4 regions of the Streptomyces sp. Z423-1 genome follow, and region 1 is predicted to be linked to each of the others. Evidence: riboswitches for the same ligand, from Rfam matches in the RefSeq annotation. Region 1 holds a riboswitch; each other region holds the start of a gene.

Region 1 (4,202 bases):
GGGCGGAAGATCCGGCCGACGTTCCGGGCGTGGTTCTCGGACGCGTAGAAGTCGACGTAGTCCGCGACCTCGAAGGGCAGGTGCAGGGTCACCGAGGAGAGGGGGTGCAGCAGGGGCGCGAGGGTCTCGCGGTGGGAGGGCACGGTGACCCAGGCGGTCAGTGCCCGCCGGACGTCCGACCAGGCGGTGCGGCCCGCGGCGAGCAGCGGGTTCAGGGTCGGGCGGGCCAGCAGTTCGGCGTACGGGGAACCGAGCGCCAGCGCCGCCGCGCCGGCGTCGAGGACGTGGTCGCCGAGGCGGACTCCCACCGTCCGGTCGGCGGAGCCGGCGGGCGAGAACACGCCGTACGGAAGGTTGTGCGGGCCGAAGGGGTCGCCCTCGGGGACATCGAAGGGGGGCATGGGGTGCTGCCTCACTTTCGTACGCGGTCCATGCGGTCGCGGATCACGTTACGGCTGGGGCCTCTGTCTTGGGAGTGTCTGCAGCGCGACAAATGGATCTTGATGTTCTGAATTTCGTCCCTCAGGTCCGTCACAACGACCGCCCCCGATCCGTCAGTGCAGTGAAAGCAAGCATCGCACCGGCCACTGACAACAGGAGGCAGCACCATGCAGGCACGGATGACGAACCCGGCGTACGTCCTCCCGAACGCGATGAAGGGCATCGGCACCCTCACCCAGGCCATCGGGGAGGGCGGGCTGTCCCAGGAGTTCGCGGAGCTCGTGGCGCTGCGGGTCAGCCAGATCAACGGATGCGGCGCGTGCGTGTACGGGCATGTGCACAATCTGCGCAAGGCGGGCGTGAGCGAGGAGCGCATCACATCGGTCGTCACCTGGCGGCACGCGCCCTACTACAGCGACGCCGAGCGCGCCGCGCTGACGCTCGCGGAGAAGATGACGCGGCTCGCCGACCTGTCCGAGGAGTCGGTTCCGGACGTGTTGTGGGACGAGGTCGCCGACCACTTCGACGAGAAGGAACTGTCGGCGCTGATCCTGACCATCTCGCTGACGAACCTGTTCAACCGCATCAACACCACGATCAAGGAGCCTGCGGGCACCACGTGGGGGTGAAAAGCAGACAGGCGGACGATAGTTGGGGATGAACGGTGTGGGTGCGTTGTCCGTATTCTCTGATCATGGCCGCACCCACCGCATATGCCGCGCGCACCGAGTACGCGCGTACCGACTACGCCCTCATCGCCACTGACCTGGACGGAACGCTGCTGCGCGGCGACGACACGGTCTCCGACCGTTCGCTCGCCGCGCTCGCGCGGGTCTCGGCGGCCGGTGCCCGGCATCTGGTGGTGACCGGACGGCCGGCGCCGAGGGTGCGACCGCTGCTGGAGTTCCTGGGCGGCGGGGGGCTCGCGGTGTGCGGGCAGGGCGCGCAGTTGTACGACGCCGGCGCGGACCGTCTGCTGTGGTCCGTCACGTTGGACCGGGAACTCGCCGAGACCGCCCTCGGCAAGATCGAGGCCGAGGTCGGCCAGGTGTACGCGGCCGTCGACCAGGACGGCGTGGACGGGCTCACGCTCATCGAGCCCGGCTATCTGATGCCGCACCCCACGCTGCCCGCGGTGCGGGTCGACCGTCGCGAGGACCTGTGGTGCGCGCCGATCAGCAAGGTGCTGCTGCGCCATCCGGCCCTGACCGACGACGAGTTGGCGGCGGTGGCCCGCACGGTGGTCGGCTCGCTCGCGACCGTCACCATGTCGGGGCCGGGGACGGTCGAGCTCCAGCCGTGCGGCATCACCAAGGCGACGGGGCTGGCGCTGGCGGCCCGCTATCTGGGCCTGAGTCCGCAGCAGACCATCGCCTTCGGGGACATGCCCAACGACATCCCCATGTTCGACTGGGCGGCGTACGGCGTCGCCATGGCCAACGCCCACCCCGAACTCAAGGCGGTGGCCGACGAGATCACCCTGTCGAACGAGGACGACGGCATCGCCGTCGTCCTCGAACGGCTGCTCGCCCGGGCTCAGTAGGGGCCGAAGACGTTGTCGATGGAGCCGTAGCGGGCGGCCGCGTAGTTGCAGGCGGCGGTGATGTTGGCGACCGGGTCGTACGGGTCGAAGGCGGTGCCGGGCACGTGGTAGGCGGCGAAGGTCGGGTCGATGACCTGGAGCAGGCCCTTCGACGGGGTGCCCTTGGCGGCGTTGGAGTCCCAGTTGTTGATGGCGTACGGGTTGCCGGACGACTCACGCATGATGTTGCGGTAGATGCCGTTGTACGAGCCCGGAATCCCGTGCTGCGCCATGATGTCGAGCGACTCGCGGATCCAGCCGTCGAGGTTGTTCGGGTACGTCGTGGCCGTGGCGGCGGTGGTGACGGCCGTGGGCGTGGCGGCGGAGGCGCTGGTGGCCCCCATCAGCGGGAGGGCGAGCACGGCCACGCCGGTACCGGCGACGGCGAGCTTGCGGGCGATGCGGGCAGAGCGGGAGCGGCGGTACTGACCGTTTGCAGTCATGGGGGATGTCCTCTCCGGCGCCTGCGAGGTGAGCTGTCGGGTTCGGGCGGGGAGGTGCCCGGCCGCGCCCTTGCGAGTGCGACTTCACCCCAAGCCGTTCCGTGTGTCGTTGCGTACGACATCCGGCCCGGCGACTTACCTGGGTCCCCCGCTCCTGCCGTGCGGTGAGTGAGTCCGTCATGGGTGGCGCGGGCGGCGGCAGGATTCGGCGTTCCGCCCGACTGGCCGGGAACGTATGCGAGAGCACATGTCCGAAACAAGTAGCGGATTCATATATTGCGCGATTTGATCTTCGAACTGCGTGTTTGCCATGCTTGATCCTTTGCGGTCGGCAAGGGGCAACTCGGCGGCGCGTAAAGGCGGATCGCGGGATCTCTGTGAGGGGATCGTGAAGGCGTACGCGTGAGCCAACTCACGCGCAAGTAGAAGAACGGCAATTCGGGCAATGCGCCCAAGTGCTGCTCAACCGGCGGTCCGTGGGATGCGCTTCTCCCAGGTCCGATGGAAGGTCACCTCTTCATCGGCGGTGCAAATTGCCTCATTTGCGGACAAGGAGTCCTCTGTGGACGGACAGTGGATCGTCCTCGCCGATGGGGCGAGGGGCCGGATAGGCGACGCCGTGCGGCTCGGACTGCTCCGGTTCCTCGAAGGCGAGGGGCGAGACCTCGAAGGTGACGTCCTCGGTGGTGCCCGGGGCCCACGGCACGATCCGGTCGCGCCCCTCACGCGCGGAGAGGTTCATCACACCCGCGTCACCAGGGTCGAGGATCCGTCCGGCGCCACATCGCACACGCGCGTGATGACCTGGCCGCGGGGCACCTGTGACGTCAGCCGCAGCCGCGCCCGCGGCCGGCGCAGGGTCTCCTGGAGGAAGCCGATCGCCGGGCCGGGCGGCAGGCCGCGGTCGGGGTACTGGTGGGACCAGGGGCCGATCTGGCCGCGGACGCGGTCGGGCGGGAGGTGTTCGACCAGGCGGAGCACCGTGTCGCGGTACGGGTCGTGCCAGCCGCCCACCGCGAGGACGGCCGCCCGGATCGCGCCGTAGTCCTCGCAGACGCTGCCGTGCCGGCAGTGGTCGTCGCGCTTCTGGTGGTCGAGCCAGGTGTGCAGAAAGGGTTCGACCTCGTCGAGGCGCCGCAGCTGCATGTCCCGCCAGGCGTCGCCGACATACCGCGGATCGGGCGGGCGGCAGACGAACGCCAGCATGGTCGCCGCCCACGCGTGCATGTCCACGGCGAGGACGGAACCTCCCATGTACTGCACGTCGTTGTCGTAGCGATCGTCCGTGGAGCAGACCGTGACGATCGCATTGAGCGGCTCGGGCGGCTCGGGCGCAAGGGCCGCGATCTGGAGGGAGTTGAAGCCGCGGCCAGCCAGTTCACCACCCGGCGTACCAGAGGTGGCGCTGGTGGTCGCGGGGCGCGGTCCAGTCGGTCAGGCGGTACGGGAGGTACTCCAGAGGATGGCTTCAGTGGACCGGGTGCATCGTGCGGCGCAGCCAGGGCGCGGCGGCCGGCACCACCAGGCCGGCGAAGGCGGCGGGGGCGAGCTTGGTGGTGGCCGACATGCCGGAGGTCGGCGGGGCTATGAGGAGGAAGGACAGGCCGCCGGGGACGACACCAAGGGCGATCTTGTGGGAGGCGTGCGGCCGGCTGTGGCCCATCCGCACCCACAGGGCGGCCACCAGCGGCGCGAGGGCGACTTCGAAGGCGCCCAGGGCGGAGGCTTACCAACTG
Region 2 (4,202 bases), 230 kb from region 1:
ACCTCCGCCTCCTGGTACAGCTTGTCCACCTTGGCCTTGACCTGCCCCGGCGTCAGCTGGGGCTCGGCGTGGCCGGTCCCGTCGAGGCCCGTGGCGGTCGCCGCGCCCGCGAGGGCGATCGTCGCCGCGGTACGGGCCTTGGTGCCGTGGGCCGAGCGTTGTCGGGGCTTGCGGTGCGCTGCCACGTGGACTGCACGTCCTTTCCTGCGACTCGGGCGACCGCCGTGTGCGTACGGCCACCGGGTGGACGTACGACCGCCGGGCGGCGGCTTACGCGTCCGGCGGCGCCCCGGACAGGGGATGCGGGGCGCCGCCGGACCTTCTCGGCGGTGGTGCCCGGCTGCCGCCCCTGGCCATGGGCGGCGGTGGGGAGCCGGTCACCTGGTGGAGGACGCTAGACCCGGGTGTGTCGGCGCGGTGACGCCTTGTGCGGAAGTGACGACAGGGGATCGGTGGGTGACCATATGTGATCGTGATCCCGTTTCTGGGTCGTCGTCTTCACGCAGCGCGATGACCGATGCGGCGATTCCGGGGGCGGGTGCGAGGGTCGGGGTGCTATGGCGCGCATATATGCAGTCACCGTGTGCTCCACGGGCGGCCCGGTGTCGGGTGGCCCGGAACCCCCTGATTAGGCTCCGGCCCCATGGACGTACTCATCCACCTCTTCGTCGGCCTGCACATCATCGGCATCGCCTCGCTGCTCGGTGGTTTCCTCACCCAGATGAAGGCGATGGGCCAGGGCACCGCACGATTCGTCCCGGCGATGCTGCACGGCGCGCTGACCATGCTGGTCACCGGCGTGATCCTGGTCGGCCTCAACCAGGCCGACGACCAGCCCGTCAACAACATCAAGATCGGCGTGAAGCTGGCCCTGCTGATCGTGATCCTCGGCCTCGTCTATGTGAAGCGGGACGAGGAGAAGGTGGACAAGGGCATGTTCGGGCTGGTGGGCCTGCTGACCACGGCGAACATCTTCATCGCCGTGCTCTGGACCTGACGTCCTGCCGCACGCGCGCGTACCACGGAAACCGCCGTACGCGCGCGTGCCCCTCAGCCGCCTTTCGGCGCCGGTTGTCAGGCCGGGCGGACGACGCTGTGGATGGAGGACTCGCCGTCGTAGTAGACCGACTCCTCGCGGACGTACGTGCCCGGCTTCGGGGCGTGGATCATCATGCCGTTGCCGATGTAGAGGCCGACGTGCGTGACGTCGTCGTAGAAGAAGATCAGGTCACCCGGCTGGGCGGCGGCGATGGAGACCGTCGTGCCGGCGTCGACCTGGTCGTAGGTGGTGCGGGGCAGGCTGACGCCGGCCGCCTTCCACGCGGCCTGGGTGAGGCCGGAGCAGTCGTAGGAGTCGGGGCCGGTGGCGCCCCAGACGTACGGCTTGCCGATCTGCGCGCGGGCGAAGGCGAGCGCCTTCTCGGCCTTGGTGGCGTACGCGGAGTCCGACACGGAGGTGCCGGAGCCGGACTCGTTGCCCGTGCCGGCTGAGGCACCGCCGCCGGCCGACTCCTGCTCCTGCTGCTGCGCCGCCTCCTGGCGTCGCTGTTCCTCCGCCTGCTGGCGGGCGAGCTCGGCGGCCTTGCGCTCGGCCTCCTCCTGCTTCTGCTTCTCGATCGCCGCGAGGCGGGCCTTCTCCTCGGCGGTCAGCTTCGACAGCAGTTCGCGCGCGTCGGCGAGCTTCTTCTGGACGGTGGCCTTGGCCGTCTGCAAGTCGCTCTGCGACTCGGTGAGCCGTGCCAGGCTCTCGGTGGCCTCCTGGCGCTTCTGCATCGTCGCCGACTGCTCGGTGAAGTACTCGTGGACCGCGTCCTTCTGACGGCTGGTCAGCCGACCCATCAGCTGGGTCTGGTCGAAGTAGTCCTGCGGGGAGTCGGCGAGCAGGAAGGTGGCGGTGTCGGGGACGGACGCGCCGGTGCGGTACTGGGCGGCGGCGTACGTCCCCAGCTCCTCACGCGCCTCGTTGAGCTTCTGCGTGCGCTGGGCGACGTCGTCCAGGAGGGCGTCGACGCGCTTGCGCTGCTTCGCGGTCTTCTCCTTGGCCGCGTTGTACTTCTCGGTCGCCGACTCCGCCTGGCGGTAGAGGTCGTCGACCTTTTTCTCGACCTCTTCGAGACTCGGATTGTCGTCGGCCGAGGGTGCGGCGTTGGCGGTCTGGGAGAGCAGAGCCACGGAGGTCAGGGCAGCGGTGGCGAGGGCGGGGGTCCGTATGCCTGCTACGCGCGCGCCCGTGGGGCGCGACTTGCGGTGCGACGCCAAAGGAGGCGACTCCTTCCATGTGCCGCCTACCGGGTTAGCTGTCGGGTTCGGGCGGGTGGTTCGGAAGGGTTGCCCTACGGTCCGCTCCCGGTAAGGGAGTTTGACCGATTCACCCCAAGTTCGGTTGGGTCCCCGGCTCCGGCTGCCTCAGGCGCACCGGACTCGGCGGAGGCCGCGCGGCCCGGCGACGTTCGCCGGTGGGGGTCGTGCGGCCTGACCGGCACGGTAGCCAACTCGTGTGGCCCGTGTGAAGGTTGGTGGGTGATATGCCCGATACATTTTCGTGACCTTTAGTCAGCCATTACGGCCCGCGTGAGATCGTGTTCGGACGGTGAGCGCCTGGCCGGTGGGGGCCGGGCGTTAATGGGGTGGGCAAGATCGTCGGCTTTCCCGGCCGGGATTTCCGGGGCGGCCGCGGGTTGTCAGTGGGGAGCCCTAGACTCGGAGAGCGATGAGCAGCCTCTTTGACGACAGCTTCCTGGCGGACCTCCAGGCCCCACGGGCCCACGAGGAGCCTCCGCCGCCGCCCGAGGACGATCACACTCCGGAGTCGATTCCGGACGATCTGTTCGGCGGGAAGTTCGACGTGCCCCCGGACCGGGACGCCTACTACCGCGACGGCGCCCCGCGCCCGGCCATGGACTCCGCCGCGCTCCTGGAGGGGCTGAACGACAACCAGCGTGCCGCCGTCGTCCACTCCGGCTCGCCCCTGCTCATCGTGGCCGGTGCCGGCTCCGGCAAGACGCGCGTCCTCACCCACCGCATCGCCTACCTCCTCGCCGAGCGCGGGGTGCACCCGGGCCAGATCCTCGCCATCACCTTCACCAACAAGGCGGCGGGCGAGATGAAGGAGCGCGTCGAGCAGCTCGTCGGCCCGCGCGCCCACGCGATGTGGGTGATGACCTTCCACAGCGCCTGTGTGCGCATCCTGCGCCGGGAGTCCAAGAAGCTCGGCTTCACCTCGTCCTTCTCGATCTATGATGCCGCCGACAGCAAGCGCCTGATGGCCCTGGTCTGCCGCGACCTGGACCTCGACCCCAAGCGCTTCCCGCCCAAGTCCTTCAGCGCCAAGATCAGCAACCTCAAGAACGAGCTGATCGACGAGGAGGACTTCGCCGCCCAGGCCGCAGACGGCTTCGAGAAGACCCTCGCCCAGGCGTACGCGCTGTACCAGTCACGCCTGCGTGAGGCGAATGCCCTCGACTTCGACGACCTGATCATGACGACGGTCAACCTGCTCCGCGCCTTCCCGGACGTCGCCGAGCACTACCGCCGCCGCTTCCGGCACGTCCTGGTCGACGAGTACCAGGACACCAACCACGCCCAGTACGCCCTCGTCCGCGAGCTCGTCGGCACCGGCGAGCGTGCCGCCGAGGACATCGACGTACCGCCCGGCGAGGACGACCTGGCGCCCGCCGAGCTGTGCGTGGTGGGTGACGCCGACCAGTCGATCTACGCCTTCCGCGGCGCGACCATCCGCAACATCCTCCAGTTCGAGGAGGACTACCCGGACGCGACGACGATCCTGCTGGAGCAGAACTACCGCTCCACGCAGACGATCCTCTCCGCAGCCAACGCGGTCATCGAGCGCAACGAGTCCCGCCGCCCCAAGAACCTGTGGACCAACGCGGGCGCGGGCGCGCGCATCACCGGCTATGTCGCCGACACCGAGCACGACGAGGCGCAGTTCGTCGCCGACGAGATAGACCGCCTCACGGACGCGGGCGAGGCGAAGGCCGGCGACGTCGCCGTCTTCTACCGGACGAACGCCCAGTCCCGTGTCTTCGAGGAGATCTTCATCCGCGTCGGACTGCCCTACAAGGTCGTCGGCGGTGTCCGCTTCTACGAGCGCAAGGAGGTCCGGGACGTCCTGGCCTACCTGCGGGTGCTGGCCAACCCGGAGGACTCGGTCCCGCTGCGCCGGATCCTCAACGTGCCCAAGC
Region 3 (4,202 bases), 1.2 Mb from region 1:
GGCTTCATGGTGCCCGCGTTCGGGCTGCTGACGTGGCTGGTGATCTGGACGCGGCAACGGGAGCTGCGCACGGTCCGCGAGGAGCTCCCGGCCTACGTCGTCGCCGGCTGGCTCTCGCCCGCCGAACCGTTCGCCCTGGGCTCGATGCGGGCGCGTCGGCTGGCCCGCGAGTACGCCGGCCACCACCTCGGCAAGCCGGCCGCCCGGGCGGTCGCGCAGTACGAGGCGTACGCCACGTCGCTGGCCTTCCTACGGCATCGGGGCCGCCGGGGCCGCGCCCGCGCGGACTTCGTCGTACGGGAGCGCGAGCTGCTCCAGGAGCTGTGGAACCGCCGCGAGATCGCCCGCCCGGCGCTGGAGTACGCGGCACGGGTGACAGCGCCGCCGCCGCCGGTGATGATGCCGCCGGTGTACGGCTGGGCACCGGGGCACGGGCCGACGGGGCCCTACCCCTACCCGGCGTACAACCCGTATCGGTCGTAGGCCCGTACAGGGCTGGGGACAGCGGAAACCGGCAGCCCTGACGTCGGGGGGGTTGCCGTCAGGACCGCCGGGGTTCGAGAGAAGCGCGTCTCAGGGGTTGAGGCCCTTGCTGCGCAGCCAGGCCAGCGGGTCGATGCCGCCGGAGCCGCCGGTGTGCACCTCCAGGTGCAGGTGCGCCCCGGTCACATTGCCCGTCGCGCCCACGCGGCCGATCACATCGCCCGTGGTGACCTTCTGGCCGACGCTGACGCCGATCGAGGACTGGTGGGCGTACCAGATCTCGGTGCCGTCGTCGAGGGTGAGCACGGTCTTGTAGCCGTACGACCCGCTCCAGCCCGCCTCGGTGATGGTGCCGCTGTGGACGGCCTTGATGGGCGTGCCGCTCGGCGCGGCGAAGTCGAGGCCGGTGTGGTAGCCGGACGACCACAGGGCGCCGGCCTGGCCGAAGGTGGAGGTGATGGTGTACGAGGAGGTCGGCAGCGTGTACTGCCTGGCCAGCGCGGCGAGCCGCTCGGCCTCGGCCTTCTCGCGGGCCTCCTCCTCGGCCTTGGCCTTGGCGGCGGCGGCCTTCTCCTGGGCCTCCTTCTCCGCCTTGGCGGCGGCCTCCGCGGCGGCCTTCTCGGCGGCCGCCGCGGCCTCGGCGGCGGCCTTGCTCTCGACCTGCTCCTGCTGCTGCTCGGCCTGCGCGATGATGCGGGCGCGCAGCGCCTCACCGGCGTCGGTGGTGCCCTCCGCGGTGTCCGCGGCGGTCGTGCCGAGGCTGCTGAGCGGGGCGCTCGCGGCCTTGGTCTCGGCGGAGTCGGAGTCGTCGTCGGATATCAGCGCGCCCACGGAGGGCAGGTCGGGCAGGGAGATCGACACCGGCGGCTTGCCGGTGTTCGCGCTGGCCATGCCGCCCGCGCCGACCGCGGCTATGACGCCGACGCCGAGAACGGTGGAGCTGCGGGCGAGTCCGCCGCCGCGCTGCTTGGAGACACGATGCCGGCCGCGTACGGGACGGATGGACTCCGCGGTGGGGTTCCACTCCTCCCACGGGCCCTCGTCGGTGCGCGGTGCGCCGTACACGAACGTGTCGGTGCTGTCGGCGGTGCGCTGGCCAGGCACGGACGGGGCTTGTGGGGCAGGCCGGTTGGACGCCACGTGGGCGTACTCCTTTCCTTCCTTCTCGCCTACCGGGTTAGCTGACGGGTTCGGAGCAGGAAGGTCTCCTACGCGCGTAAACCAGCCGTACTGCTACGGCGGCATACGCCCGATTCACCCCAAGGTGGTGGTTCCCCGGTTCCCTTGTGTGGCCGGTGAGGGCCCCGCGCGGGATTCGGCGCGTGCGCACGGAGCCGCCTCTTGTGACGGCTGGGACGACCGCGCTGTGTTATCGGACGTTAATAGAACCGAGGCCTGATTTCCAAGCCGTTCCGCTTGATCATTAACGTTTTCTGCCGGGACGTACAGGCCATGAACGGCGAAAATCGGGCGAGTTGACCGGCGTTCAGGACCGTAATCGCATCTGACTGTGTGTCAGTTGTTATGCGGAGGGCGTTTGCTCGCTCACCCCTGGTGACGGGCGTCGGCGGTAAACGACTCGGGGCCGGAATCCATGATCTGGATTCCGGCCCCGGGCCTTCAGTAGCGGGGACAGGATTTGAACCTGCGACCTCTGGGTTATGAGCCCAGCGAGCTACCGAGCTGCTCCACCCCGCGTCGGTGTGTCACCAGTGTACGCCATGCGCGGGGCCGGACGCGCCACAGCTTCCGTCCGCCCCGCTGACCAGCGATTTCCAGCCGCTCGGGGACCACCCGATCGAGCCGTGGCCGGTCGCCCGGGTCGGGCGTTCCTTATGAAGAAAGAACGGCTCGGAGACCGAACAGGAGCCCCTCCGTATGATCCAGATCGCGGGACGGACCGAGTTGCCCGAGCCGCTGGTCGCGCTGCTCGTCCACCACCTCGACGTGCCGGTGAGCCGGAGCCGGGTGACCTCGGAGGCCACCTTCGAGAGTCTCGGCATGGACTCGCTGGCCCTGAGGGAACTCGTCGTGGCCGCCGAGGAGGAGTTCGGCGTCGTACTGCCCGACGCGGCGCTGGACCTCTCCCCCGCCTCCACCCTCGGTGAAGCCGCGCGGGCCTTCTGCGATGCGTGCTGCTGCGGCCCTATGTCCTCGGCCGTAGGTCCCCGGCCCTCATTCCCCGGCCCGTCAAGATCAGCCAATGGGCCGATGTCGCCGTTCGGACGTGGGAGCCACGATGTCGGTGGAGGCCTGCCGGAAGGAGTCGGTGCAGGCCTGCCGAAGGGAGCGCATCATGTCGTACCCGGAACACCTCGAGTACCCGGAGCCCCGCTACCGCGGCGACAAGGGTGAAGTGAACGCGGTCTTCCGCCCGGCCGGCACCCCGCCGGACGTCTCCTCACCCGGCGGCTCGACGCACTACCTCGCCACCCATGAGTCGACCGGCGGCGAATTCGGTCTGTACAAGGTGGAGTTGGGTGCACGATCCGCCGGGGCAAAGACCCACTTCCACCGGGCGATGTCGGAGTCCTTCTACATCCTCTCGGGCGAACTGGAGCTCTACAACGGCGAGAAGTGGGTCACGGGCCGCGCGGGCGACTTCCTGTACGTACCGGTCGGCGGCCTGCACGCCTTCAAGAACGTGACCGACGAGCCCATGTCCATGCTTCTGCTCTTCTCCCCGGGCGCCCCCCGCGAGGAGTACTTCGAGCGGGTCGCCGAGATGGCGCAGCGCGGTGGCGAGGAACTCAAGCAGTTCCGCATCCGGCACGACAGCTACTTCGTGGAGGACTTCGAACCCGGGGCCGAGTAGTCCCGGGGCGGAGCAGTGCCGGACCCGAGCACCCCGCTCACCCCGCGTTCAGCTCCGCCAGCGGCAGGGTGTGCTGGGTCTGGAGGACCTTGGCGCGCAGGTAGCGGACGTTGTGGGCGGTCGTGAAGACGCCGGTGGGGACGCGGTCGTGGACGGTGATGCCGAGGCCGCGGAGCTGGTCGGCCTTGTCGGGGTTGTTGGACAGCAGGTCCAGGTCCGTGATGGACAGGGCGCGGAGCATCTGGGCGGCCGCCGTGTAGTCGCGGGCGTCCTCCGGGAGGCCGAGCGCGGCATTCGCCTCGTACGTGTCGAGGCCCTGGTCCTGAAGGGCGTACGCGTCGAGCTTGTTGTAGAGGCCGATGCCGCGCCCCTCCTGGCGGAGGTAGAGCAGCACGCCGCCGCGGGCCGCGATGCGCTCGACCGCCTCGCGCAGCTGGGGGCCGCAGTCGCAGCGGGCGGAGCCGAAGACGTCGCCGGTGAGGCATTCGGAGTGCAGGCGTACGAGGGGGCGGGGGCCGGGATCGCCGAGGACGACGGCGACGTGTTCCTGGCCGTCGGTCAGGCCGTGGAAGGTGACCAGGTCGGCGTCGACGCTGTAGCCGTCGTGGAAGCGCAGCGGTACCCGGACGCGGGCGCGCGGCGCGGCGGCAGGGAAGTCGGGCATACGGGTCTCCGGGGTCATGTGTTTCAGTTTTGAAGCAGCCCTTCGATCGGAGACCCTACGCCATGCTTTAAAGTTGAAGCAACATTTTTATGACCCACCTCATGGGGCCCCATCAGCCGCCCTCACGAGCACGGCGACGACCGCCGCCGCCACGGCACATCCCCCGCCGCGCTGCGCCCCTCATCCCCTTGCAGGGCCTGCGCGATCCCGGTGAAGATCTCCTCCAACTGCCCCACCTGC
Region 4 (4,202 bases), 1.6 Mb from region 1:
CCACCACACGCCGATCGGCTCGATGGCCGACCTGGACGCGGCGACCCTGGAGGACGCGCGCGCGTTCTTCCGGACCTACTACGCGCCCAACAACGCCGTGCTGTCGGTCGTCGGCGACATCGACCCGGAGCAGACGCTCGTCTGGATCGAGAAGTACTTCGGCTCCATCGCCTCGCACGACGGCAAGCCCGCCCCGCGCGACGGCTCGCTGCCCGAGGTCATCGGCGGGCAGGTGCGCGAGATCGTCGAGGAGGAGGTCCCGGCGCGCGCCCTGATGGCCGCCTACCGGCTCCCGCACGACGGCACGCGCGCGTGCGACGCGGCCGACCTCGCGCTGACCATCCTCGGCGGCGGCGAGTCGTCCCGCCTGTACAACCGGCTCGTCCGACGGGACCGCACGGCGGTCGCGGCCGGGTTCGGCCTGCTGCGGCTGGCCGGCGCGCCCTCCCTGGGCTGGCTGGACGTGAAGACGTCCGGGGACGTCGAGGTGCCGGTGATCGAGGCCGCCATCGACGAGGAGCTCGCCCGGTTCGCCGAGGAGGGCCCGACGGCCGAGGAAATGGAGCGCGCCCAGGCCCAGTTGGAGCGTGAGTGGCTGGACCGGCTCGGCACGGTCGCCGGCCGCGCCGACGAACTGTGCCGGTACGCCGTGCTGTTCGGCGACCCGAAGCTCGCCCTCACCGCCGTCCAGCGCGTCCTCGAAGTGACGGCCGAGGAGGTCCAGGAGGTCGCCAAGGGCCGCCTGCGTCCCGACAACCGCGCGGTGCTCGTCTACGAGCCGACCGCCCCCCAAGCCACCGACGAAACCGACGGCGCGGAAGCCGCCGCCACCGACGACACCGAGGAGGCGGCCCAGTGACCGAGCTCGCCACGATGGACTTCCACCCCCAGCCGCAGGCGGGCGAGGCCCGCCCCTGGGCGTTCCCGGCGCCCACGCGCGGGACGCTGGACAACGGCCTGACGGTGCTGCGCTGCCACCGCCCCGGCCAGCAGGTCGTCGCCGTGGAGGTGCTCCTGGGTGCGCCCCTGGACGCCGAGCCGGCCGGCCTCGACGGCGTCGCCACGATCATGGCGCGGGCCTTCTCCGAGGGCACCGACAAGCACTCCGCCGAGGAGTTCGCCGCCGAGCTGGAGCGCTGCGGCGCCACCCTCGACTCGCACGCCGACCACCCCGGCGTCCGGCTGAGCCTGGAGGTCCCGGTCTCCCGGCTGCCCAAGGCCCTCGGTCTGCTCGCCGACGCCCTCAGGGCGCCCGCGTTCGCCGACAGCGAGGTCGAGCGGCTGGTCCGCAACCGCCTCGACGAGATCCCGCACGAGCTGGCCAACCCGGCCCGGCGGGCCGCCAAGGAGCTCTCCAAGGAGCTGTTCCCGGCGTCCTCGCGCATGTCGCGCCCGCGCCAGGGCACCGAGGAGACGGTCCAGAAGATCGACTCCGCGGCCGTACGCGCCTTCCACGAGCGGCACGTCCGCCCCGCCACGGCCACCGCCGTGGTCGTCGGCGACCTCACCGGCGTCGACCTCGACGCGCTGCTCGGCGACACCCTGGGCGGCTGGACCGGCTCCCCGGCGCAGCCGCGGCCCGTGCCGCCGGTGACCGCCGACGACACCGGCCGCGTGGTCATCGTGGACCGCCCCGGCGCCGTCCAGACCCAGCTGCTGATCGGCCGCGTCGGCCCCGACCGGCACGACCGCGTGTGGCCCGCCCAGGTGCTCGGCACGTACTGCCTGGGCGGCACCCTCACCTCCCGCCTGGACCGCGTCCTGCGCGAGGAGAAGGGCTACACCTACGGGGTGCGCGCGTTCGGCCAGGTGCTGCGCTCCGCCCCCGACGGCAGCGGCGCCGCGATGCTCGCCATCAGCGGTTCCGTCGACACGCCGAACACCGGCCCCGCGCTGGAGGACCTCTGGACGGTGCTGCGCACGCTCGCCGCGGAGGGCCTCACGGACGCCGAGCGGGACGTCGCCGTGCAGAACCTCGTCGGGGTGGCGCCGCTCAAGTACGAGACCGCGGCGGCCGTGGCGGGCACCCTGGCCGACCAGGTCGAGCAGCACCTGCCCGACGACTACCAGGCGACGCTGTATCAGCAGCTCGCGGCGACCGGCACGGTGGAGGCCACCGCGGCGGCCGTGAGCGCCTTCCCGGTGGACCGTCTGGTGACGGTGCTCGTCGGTGACGCGGCGCAGATCAAGGCACCCGTCGAGGCCCTCGGCATCGGCGAAGTCACCGTCGTGGCGGCCGAGTAGAGGCCGCCGGACGGCACGCGTGCGTAGGGGCCCTGGTGACGGATCCGTCACCAGGGCCCCTTTATGTCCTAATTGGGGGAGAGGTTGCCTGTCTGACCTGTGGGATGCGCTACAAACGCCCAGTTGCGTTTGGGGATTGAAAGATGTCCCGCTTAGCGTCATCCGGGCTGTCCGTCAGGCAGTGCGCCGCACCCGCGGCACCGGACAGCCATCGCCGAGTCCCCGTACGGCGCGAGCCAGGGGAGCCGGGGACCCAACCACGCAGTCCCTGGGGTGAATCGGACGCCCGCGCGCAGCGAGGGAGCCCGTAGGAGACCTTCCTGCTCCGAACCCGTCAGCTAACCCGGTAGGCGAGAGGGAAGGAAAGGACCAGCCACCACATGGCGTTCACGCGCGCCACCGGGAAGCATCGTCGTCCCAGCCGGATGAAGCGCACCGCCGCCCACGCGACGGGCGTCGCGGCGCTCACCACCACCGGAGCCATCGGCACCCTGGCCGCTCCCGCGCTCGCCGCCGAGCCCGCGGCCGAGCAGACCGGCCTGCTCCCGGTCATCACCATCGGCGACGCGGTCGCCGAGCAGATAGACGCCCAGGCCGCCGCCCAGAAGCAGGCCGCCGCGGAGGCCGCCGCCGAGAAGAAGGCCGAGGCGGCCGCCCAGAAGCGCGCGGAGGAACGGGCCAAGGAGGCACGGGAGGCCAAGGAGCGCGCCGCCCGCGAGGCCGAGCGCAAGCGCCTCAACACCTACGTGCCGCCGATCAGCGGCTCCTACGTCTCCACCGGTTACCAGGCCGGCGGCTCCCTGTGGTCCTCCGGCAGCCACACCGGTGTCGACTTCCACGCCGCGAGCGGCACGCCCGTGCACGCGGTCGGCTCCGGCACCGTGGTCGAGGCCGGCTGGGGTGGGGCGTACGGCAATCAAGTCGTGATCAAGATGAACGATGGTACGTACACCCAGTACGGTCACCTGTCGTCCATCGGGGTCTCGGTGGGCCAGACGGTCACCCCGGGGCAGCGGATCGCCCTGTCCGGTGCCACCGGCAACGTCACCGGAGCGCATCTGCACTTCGAGGCCCGGACGACCGCGGAGTACGGTTCGGACATCGACCCGGTCGCCTACCTCCGCTCGCACGGCGTCACCGTCTGACAGCGGATCGCCCCGCTTCCCGTGGCCCCGGCTCCCGAGCCGGGGCTTTCGGCGTGTCGTACGCTGTTTGTCCAAAAAATATCCATGGATTCCGACCCGCCATCGGAAATTCCGGCTCATTGCAATAGAGTCACGGAACACACGTCAATCGTCGACGTTTCACGGGGATTAAGGCGGAGGTCGGTCATGCGTATTCCGGCGCATTCGGTGTGCACGGCGATCCGGGACGACATCGTCGCGGGTGTCTACGAGCGTGGCGGCCGGCTCACCGAGGAACTCCTCGCACGCCGCTACGGCGTCTCGCGCGTCCCCGTCCGGGAGGCCCTGCGCACCCTGGAGGCCGAGGGCTTCGTGGTGACCCGGCGGCACGCGGGCGCGTGCGTGGCGGAACCGACCGAGCAGGAGGCCGCCGACCTGATGGAGATGCGCATGCTGCTGGAGCCGCTCGGCGCCTCCCGGGCCGCCCAGCGGCGCACCGAGGCCCATCTGAAGGTGCTGCGCGGCCTGGTCCGGCTGGGCCAGGAGCGGGCCAGGCGGGGCAACAGCGAGGACCTGCGATCCCTCGGCGGCTGGTTCCACGAGACGCTCGCCCAGGCCTCCGGCAGCCCCGCCCTGATCGCGATGCTGACCCAGCTGCGGCACAAGATCGCCTGGATGTACGCCGTGGAGGCGCCCGTCAGTCCGGCGGAGTCCTGGACGGAGCACGGCGCGATCGTGGACGCCGTGGCGCGCGGCGACAGCGAGCGCGCGCGGGCCATCACGGCGCTGCACACCGAGCGCGCGACCGGTGCGCACCGGCTCCGCTTCTCCGGC

The links. Region 1 has a riboswitch for cyclic di-AMP ahead of HJD23_RS16680 (transglycosylase SLT domain-containing protein). Riboswitches for the same ligand answer to the same signal wherever they lie in the genome.
Region 2: it holds a riboswitch for cyclic di-AMP, as region 1 does, so the genes downstream of both, HJD23_RS15630 (C40 family peptidase) here and HJD23_RS16680 (transglycosylase SLT domain-containing protein) in region 1, are expected to answer to the same signal.
Region 3: it holds a riboswitch for cyclic di-AMP, as region 1 does, so the genes downstream of both, HJD23_RS22210 (M23 family metallopeptidase) here and HJD23_RS16680 (transglycosylase SLT domain-containing protein) in region 1, are expected to answer to the same signal.
Region 4: it holds a riboswitch for cyclic di-AMP, as region 1 does, so the genes downstream of both, HJD23_RS09670 (M23 family metallopeptidase) here and HJD23_RS16680 (transglycosylase SLT domain-containing protein) in region 1, are expected to answer to the same signal.

Annotation. Positions count from the first base shown of each region.
Region 1 covers NZ_CP053109.1:3,725,537-3,729,738, reverse strand. Annotated here, with positions in the region: gene fahA (fumarylacetoacetase) at 1-401, opposite strand, end outside; gene HJD23_RS16690 (carboxymuconolactone decarboxylase family protein) at 609-1,070, shown strand; gene HJD23_RS16685 (HAD family hydrolase) at 1,136-1,984, shown strand; gene HJD23_RS16680 (transglycosylase SLT domain-containing protein) at 1,978-2,466, opposite strand; cyclic di-AMP (ydaO/yuaA leader) riboswitch at 2,472-2,647, opposite strand; partial or broken gene HJD23_RS16675 (CocE/NonD family hydrolase) at 2,929-3,925, opposite strand; partial or broken gene HJD23_RS16670 (peptide MFS transporter) at 3,935-4,202, opposite strand, start outside.
Region 2 covers NZ_CP053109.1:3,495,165-3,499,366, reverse strand. Annotated here, with positions in the region: gene HJD23_RS15640 (C40 family peptidase) at 1-185, opposite strand, end outside; gene HJD23_RS15635 (hypothetical protein) at 644-997, shown strand; gene HJD23_RS15630 (C40 family peptidase) at 1,075-2,259, opposite strand; cyclic di-AMP (ydaO/yuaA leader) riboswitch at 2,267-2,437, opposite strand; gene pcrA (DNA helicase PcrA) at 2,711-4,202, shown strand, end outside.
Region 3 covers NZ_CP053109.1:4,963,966-4,968,167, reverse strand. Annotated here, with positions in the region: gene HJD23_RS22215 (PrsW family intramembrane metalloprotease) at 1-483, shown strand, start outside; gene HJD23_RS22210 (M23 family metallopeptidase) at 574-1,623, opposite strand; cyclic di-AMP (ydaO/yuaA leader) riboswitch at 1,635-1,814, opposite strand; tRNA gene HJD23_RS22205 (tRNA-Met) at 2,108-2,181, opposite strand; gene HJD23_RS22200 (phosphopantetheine-binding protein) at 2,362-2,838, shown strand; gene HJD23_RS22195 (cupin domain-containing protein) at 2,780-3,298, shown strand; gene ribA (GTP cyclohydrolase II) at 3,336-3,962, opposite strand; gene HJD23_RS22185 (MarR family transcriptional regulator) at 4,085-4,202, opposite strand, start outside.
Region 4 covers NZ_CP053109.1:2,115,601-2,119,802, reverse strand. Annotated here, with positions in the region: gene HJD23_RS09680 (pitrilysin family protein) at 1-859, shown strand, start outside; gene HJD23_RS09675 (pitrilysin family protein) at 856-2,244, shown strand; cyclic di-AMP (ydaO/yuaA leader) riboswitch at 2,447-2,612, shown strand; gene HJD23_RS09670 (M23 family metallopeptidase) at 2,625-3,389, shown strand; gene HJD23_RS09665 (GntR family transcriptional regulator) at 3,576-4,202, shown strand, end outside.